Methylibium petroleiphilum PM1: one gene and its partner. The protein of the gene in region 1 binds, or shares a complex with, the protein of each later gene. Links are inferred from orthologs where the notes say so. Each region holds a gene or a part of one and is shown on either strand. Other genes may lie near its edges.

Region 1 (3,163 bases):
GGCGTCAGCGCCTCCCACGCCTTGTTGTTGATGAAGAAGTCGAGCTGCGGCCCACCCTCCCACCAGCCCGGGTAGTAATAGTTCGGCGCCACCTTGTTGAAACCGAGCTTGAGGTCGTCGTAGGGACCGACCCATTCCGCCGCGTCGATGGTGCCCTTCTCGAGCGCGGGGTAGATGTCGCCGCCCGGCAGCGACTGCGGCACCACGCCGAAGGGCTCGAGCACGCGGCCGGCAAACGGGTTGCAGCGGAACTTCAGACCCTTGATGTCGGCGATGGACTTGATCTCCTTGCGGAACCAGCCGCCCATCTGCGCACCGGTGTTGCCGCCGGGGAAGTTGACGATGTTGTACTTGGCGTAGAACTCGCGCATCAGTTTCAGGCCGTTGCCGTCGTACATCCACGCAGACATCTGGCGGGAGTTCAACCCGAACGGCACCGCGCAGCCGAGGCAGAAGGTCGGGTCCTTGCCGTAGAAGTAGTAGGGCGCGGTGTGGGCAATGTCGACGGTGGCGTTCTGCACCGCGTCGACCACGCCAAAGGCCGGCACCAGCTCGCCGGCCGCATGCACCGAGATCTGGAATCGGCCACCGCTCATCTCGCCGACCTTCTTCGCGAACAGTTCGGCCGTGCCGAAGATCGTGTCGAGCGACTTCGGGAAACTCGAAGCCAGCCGCCAGCGCAGGTTGCTCTGGGCGTGCACGACCGCCGGTGCGGCGCCCGTGGCCAGCACACCGGCCAGACCGGCCCGTTGCACGAAGGAACGGCGTTGCATCAAGGACGACTCCTGGAGAGGGAAGGAAGGATCGAAAAGATTCTAGGAGCGCCCTCCGCGGCCCGGCGTGGGGCTTACCCGCCAGGCACGCACCGTCCTCAGCTGCCGGCGATCTTCAGGCGCTCGATCAGCACCGAGCCGATGGTCTTGCCGCCCATCGTGTAGGCATCGGCACCGACCGCGACGATCCGGCGCAGCATCTCGCCCAGGCTGCCGGCGATGGTGATCTCGTGCACCGGGTGCACGATGCGCCCGCCCTCGACCCAGTAGCCGGCCGCGCCGCGCGAGTAGTCGCCGGTCACGTAGTTGACGCCCTGCCCCATCAGCTCGGTGACGAACAGCCCGCGGCCGAGCTTGCGCAGCATCGCGTCGAGGTCGTCGCCGGGCGCCGTGAGCCGGCTCGTCAGCGTGAGGTTCTGCGAGCCGCCGGCGTGACCGGTCGTGTGCATGCCGAGCTTGCGCGCCGAGTAGCTCGACAGGAAATAGCCTTCGGCGCGCCCGCCGGCCACCACCTTGCGCGCGCGCGTGCGCACGCCCTCGTCGTCGAACGGTGCGCTGGCCTTGCCCTTGAGCAGGTGCGGTTGCTCGACGATGTCGACGTGGTCGGGAAACACCGGCTTGCCCAGGCAGTCGGCCAGGAAGGTGGCCTTGCGGTAGAGCGCGCCGCCGCTGGTGGCCTGCACGTAGGCACCGAGCAGACCCGCGGCCAGCGTCGACTCGAACAGCACCGGCACCTCGCAGGTGGCGATCTTGCGGCCCTTCAGCCGCGCCAGCGTGCGCTCGGCAGCGTAGCGGCCCACGGCCTCGGGGGACGCGAGCTCGGCGGCGTCCCGCATCGAGCTGTACCAGGCATCGCGCTGCATGTCGTTGCCCCGGCCGGCGATCGGAGCCACCGACAGCGAGTGCCTCGAACTGGCGTAGCCGCCGCGGAAACCGCGCGAGTTGCCGGCCATGAAGTGCGACTGCTGGACCGAGACGCCGCAGCCGTCAGAATTGGTGACGCGCCGGTCGGTCGCGAAGGCTGCGCCCTCGCAGCGCAAGGCCAGCTCGATGGCGCCGGCGGCGTCGATCGCCCAGGGGTGGTAGAGATCGAGATCGCGCGCCGCTTCCTCGGGCGTGGCCAGATCAGCCGCGTCGGGCAGGCCGGCGGCCGGGTCCTCGGCCGTGAAGCGGGCGATGTCGTAGGCGGCGCGCACCGTCTGCTCCAGCGCGGCGCGCGAGAAATCGGAGGTGCTGGCGTTGCCACGCCGCTGGCCCAGGTAGACGGTGACGCCGAGCGACTTGTCGCGGTTGCGCTCGACCGTCTCGACCTCGCCCTTGCGCACCGACACCGACAGGCCGGCGCCCTCGCTGACCTCGGCCGCCGCATCGCTGGCCCCGAGCCCGCGGGCCACCGCGAGCGCGTCGTCGATCAGTTGCTCGAACTGGGCTCGGCTATGGGCAAAACCTTCGGGGGTGCGGGACATGGCGGGACCTGGAAACTGCGGGGCTGTGCGGCCGCAGGGAGAGCCGGCGGCACGCAACTATGATAGCCAGCGCCCTGCGGCGTTCCCCCTTCCCTGATGCCTGCCACCGCTTGAACACCGAAACGAACGAACTGGACGACGACGATGCGTCCGAGCGCCCCAGCAAGACCGCGCTGAAGAAGGCCATGCACGAGCTGCAGGCCCTGGGCGAAGCACTGATGACGCTGCCCGACGCTCGCATCGACGCCATCGGCATCGACGAGTCGCTCCGCGAGGCGGTCCGAACCGCCCAGCGCACCAAGTCCCATGAAGGCCGCCGCCGCCAGATCCAGTACCTGGGCAAGCTGATGCGCCGGGCGCAGGATGCCGGCGGTATCGAGCCGATCCGCGAGGCGGTTGCCTCGTTCCAGCTCGGCCACGCCAAGGATGCGCTCGCATTGCACGAGGCCGAGCGCTGGCGCGCCGAACTGCTGGCCAGCGACGACGCCCTCACCCGCTGGACCGCCGCGCACCCGCGCAGCGACCTGCAGCAGCTGCGCAGCCTGATCCGCAGCGCGCGCAAGGAAGCCGTCCCCGCACTGCCGGACGGTGCTGCCCGCCACGGCCGGGCCTACCGCGAGCTGTTCCAGCAGCTGCGCGGCGCGCTCGCCGAGCCTGGCCGCGAAGAGGAGGAAAGCAATGACTGACGTACCCGCCGCGGGGTTCGACCCCGTCACGATCGGCCTCGTCTCGGTCAGCGACCGCGCCTCCAGCGGCGTCTACGCAGACCAGGGCATCCCGGCGCTCCAGGACTGGCTGAGCCGCGCGCTGAAGAACCCGGTCACCTGGGTCACACGCCTGATCCCGGACGAGCAGGAGGGCATCAGCGCCACGCTGCGCGAGCTGGTCGACGACGCGCACTGCGACCTGGTGCTGACCACTGGC
Region 2 (3,233 bases), 970 kb from region 1 along the record:
ACGATCGCTGAGCCTGTGTCGCGAGCTGACCAAGCAGTTCGAGCACGTCGAGACCCTGGACGCCGAGGCCTTGCCGGGCTGGCTGGCGGCCGACCCGCACCGCCTCCGCGGCGAGTTCGTCCTCGTGCTGCACGCCCTGCCGGCTGCGGCCGCCGAAGACGGCCCGATGATCGCCAGCGCCGAGCGGCTGTTGCGCACCCTGGTCGCGGCACTGCCGCTGAAGCAGGCCGTGGCACTGACGGCCGAGGCCACCGGCGCCCCCCGCAATGCCCTCTACGAGCGGGCGCTGCAACTGAGATCCGGGGCGCCGACCGAGGACGACGACGCCTGAGCCTCGCTTCATCCCTTGGTCGGGACGGCCTGGCGATCGTGCTTCTGGTGCCGGATGTCGCGGCTGGCGCGGTTCTGCATGTTCGTCAGGCGCTTGCGTTCCGCGGGAGTCACATCACCGTCGGCCTTGGCTCGGCTTTCCGCCTTGCCGATGTGGGCCTGTTCCTTCTCGAGCCGGTAGGTCTCCCAGGGCGTCAGCGCGCCGGAGCCCACGCCCTGCTGAATGCGCTGCTCCTGCCGCTGCTCGCGCTGGTCGATGCGCGGCGTGGCGGTCACGCCTTGCGCAAAGCTGGCGCCCGCGGCGGCCAGCAGGACGGCACTCAACAGGACGGGAATGGTTTTCATTGCACTGGCTCCTTGCTCGGTCAAAGGTGGGAAGATGCTCCCCTCCTTCCAACGCCGAGGCTGCAAGGCCGTGCACCCGTCCACCGCGCGAATCGGTAAAGATTGGTGAAGCGTGTGACATCCCCTGCTACCTAGAATCGATATCCCATGATCTCGCGCGAACCCACCCTCGAACGCCTGGCCGTCGCTCGCCAGGTGCTGCTCGAACCCTTCGGCCTCGACGAGGCCAAGCTCGCCAACGCGCTGCGCGTGATCGGCGAGCACCGCATCGACGATGCCGACCTCTACTTCCAGTACACGCGCAGCGAGGGCTGGAGCCTGGAGGAGGGCATCGTCAAGAGCGGCAGCTTCGGCATCGACCAGGGCGTCGGTGTGCGCGCCGTGGCCGGCGAGAAGACCGCCTTCGCCTACAGCGACGACATCTCTGAAGCTGCCCTGCTGGACGCGGCGCGCACGGTGCGCACCATTGCGGCCTCGGGGATGAGCCGCTCGGTCAAGGTCGGCGGCGCGCCGAAGATCGCGGGCAGCCGCGTGCTGTACGCGCCGATGGACCCGATCGCGACGCTCGACAGCACACAGAAGGTGGCCTTGCTTGAGCGGGCGGAAAAGTTGGCGCGCGCGCGCGACCCGCGCGTGGTGCAGGTGATGGCCGGCCTGGCCGGTGAGTACGACGTGGTGCTGGTGGCCCGCGCCGATGGCACGGTCGCGGCCGACGTGCGTCCGCTCGTGCGCCTGAGCCTCACCGTGATCGCCGAGCAGAACGGCCGCCGCGAGATGGGCTCGGGCGGCGGAGGCGGGCGCTTCGGGCTTGGCTATTTTCGCGATGACGTGATCGCCGGCTACGTGGACCAGGCCGTCAACGCCGCATTGACGAACCTCGAGAGCCGCCCCGCACCGGCCGGCGAGATGACCGTGGTGCTGGGCCCGGGCTGGCCCGGCATCCTGCTGCACGAGGCCATCGGCCACGGCCTCGAAGGCGACTTCAACCGCAAGGGCTCCAGCGCCTTCAGCGGCAAGATCGGCAAGCGCGTCGCGGCCAAGGGCGTGACCGTGCTCGACGACGGCACCCTGCCCGACCGGCGCGGTTCGCTGAACGTCGACGACGAGGGCAACCCGAGCCAGCGCAACGTGCTGATCGAGGACGGCATCCTGAAGGGCTACATCCAGGATTCGATGAATGCGCGGCTGATGAAGGTCAAGCCGACCGGCAACGGCCGGCGCGAGAGCTACGCGCATGTGCCGATGCCGCGCATGACCAACACCTACATGCTGGGCGGCGACAAGAGCAGGGACGAGATCGTCGCAAGCATGAAGAAGGGCTTGTACGCCACCAACTTCGGTGGCGGCCAGGTCGACATCACGAGCGGCAAGTTCGTGTTCTCGGCCAGCGAGGCCTTCTGGGTCGAGAACGGCCGAGTCCAGTACCCGGTGAAGGGCGCCACCATCATCGGCAACGGCCCGGACGCATTGACGCGCGTGAAGATGATCGGCAACGACCTGCAGCTCGATACGGGCGTGGGCACCTGCGGCAAGGAAGGCCAGAGCGTGCCGGTCGGCGTCGGCCAGCCGACGCTGCGCATCGACGGGCTCACCGTGGGGGGTACGGCTTGACCTCAGCCGAGTCGCCGGCGACGGTGACCCTGGCGGACGTCGAGGCCGCTGCACGCCGGCTGGCCGGACAGGTGCTCGACACACCGTGTGTCGAGTCGAAGACGCTGTCCGAGATCACCGGCGCGCAGGTCTTCCTGAAGTTCGAGAACCTGCAGTTCACCGCTTCCTTCAAGGAGCGCGGCGCGTTGAACAAGCTGCTGGCGCTGGTCGCCGCGCGCGACGACGGCACCGCCGCGTTGAAGGGCGTGATCGCCGCCTCCGCCGGCAACCATGCGCAGGGCGTGGCGCATCACGCGCAGCGGCTGGGCCTGCGCGCGGTCATCGTGATGCCCCGGCACACGCCGACGGTGAAGGTCGAGCGCACGCGCGGCTTCGGTGCCGAGGTGCTGCTGCACGGCGAGAGCTTCGACGAGGCTCGCGCGCACGCGCTGGAGGTGGCCGCGGCGCAGGGCCTGAGCTTCGTGCACCCCTTCGACGATCCGCTGGTGATCGCCGGCCAGGGCACGATCGGCCTGGAGATGCTGCGCGCGCAACCGACGCTCGACACTCTGGTCATCGCCGTCGGCGGCGGCGGGCTGATCTCCGGCATCGCGACCGTCGCCCGGGCGCTGAAGCCCGGGCTGGAGATCGTCGGGGTGCAGACGGCGCGCTTTCCGGCGATGGTGAACCTCGTCAAGGGCCGCACCCATCCGCAAGGCACCAGCACGATCGCCGAGGGCATTGCCGTCGGTGAGCCGGGGCGGATCACGCGGGCGATCGTTCGCGACCTCGTCGACGACATGGTGCTGGTGGACGAAGCGGACATCGAGCATGCCCTGGTGATGCTGCTGGAGATCGAGAAGACGCTGGTCGAGGGGGCCGGCGCCGCGGGTCTGGCTGCGCTGCTGAAGGCGCCCGGGCGCTACGCCGGGCGACGCGTGGGCCTGGTGCTGTGCGGCGGCAACATC

What was found.
Region 2: the proteins of pmbA (region 1) and tldD are in contact, whole or in part, in a solved structure (PDB 5NJ9), measured with the Escherichia coli proteins. The link is inferred for Methylibium petroleiphilum PM1 from one-to-one orthologs.

Annotation. Positions count from the first base shown.
Region 1 is NC_008825.1:3,015,610-3,018,772, forward strand. The notes cover bases 56-2,906. They hold pmbA (metalloprotease PmbA), read right to left. Parts: upstream 2,240-2,906; coding sequence 872-2,239; downstream 56-871. Other genes in these bases: MPE_RS14300 (TRAP transporter substrate-binding protein), read right to left, coding at 56-773; yjgA (ribosome biogenesis factor YjgA), read left to right, coding at 2,350-2,906. In the rest of the region: more of MPE_RS14300, read right to left, coding at 1-55; more of yjgA, read left to right, coding at 2,907-2,925; mog (molybdopterin adenylyltransferase), read left to right, coding at 2,918-3,163.
Region 2 is NC_008825.1:3,985,812-3,989,044, forward strand. Bases 134-3,054 are described here. They hold tldD (metalloprotease TldD), read left to right. Parts: upstream 134-822; coding sequence 823-2,286; downstream 2,287-3,054. Other genes in these bases: rsmI (16S rRNA (cytidine(1402)-2'-O)-methyltransferase), read left to right, coding at 134-331; MPE_RS19025 (hypothetical protein), read right to left, coding at 340-675; MPE_RS19035 (threonine ammonia-lyase), read left to right, coding at 2,283-3,054. In the rest of the region: more of rsmI, read left to right, coding at 1-133; more of MPE_RS19035, read left to right, coding at 3,055-3,233. UniProt on the Escherichia coli protein: Metalloprotease involved in CcdA degradation. Suppresses the inhibitory activity of the carbon storage regulator (CsrA).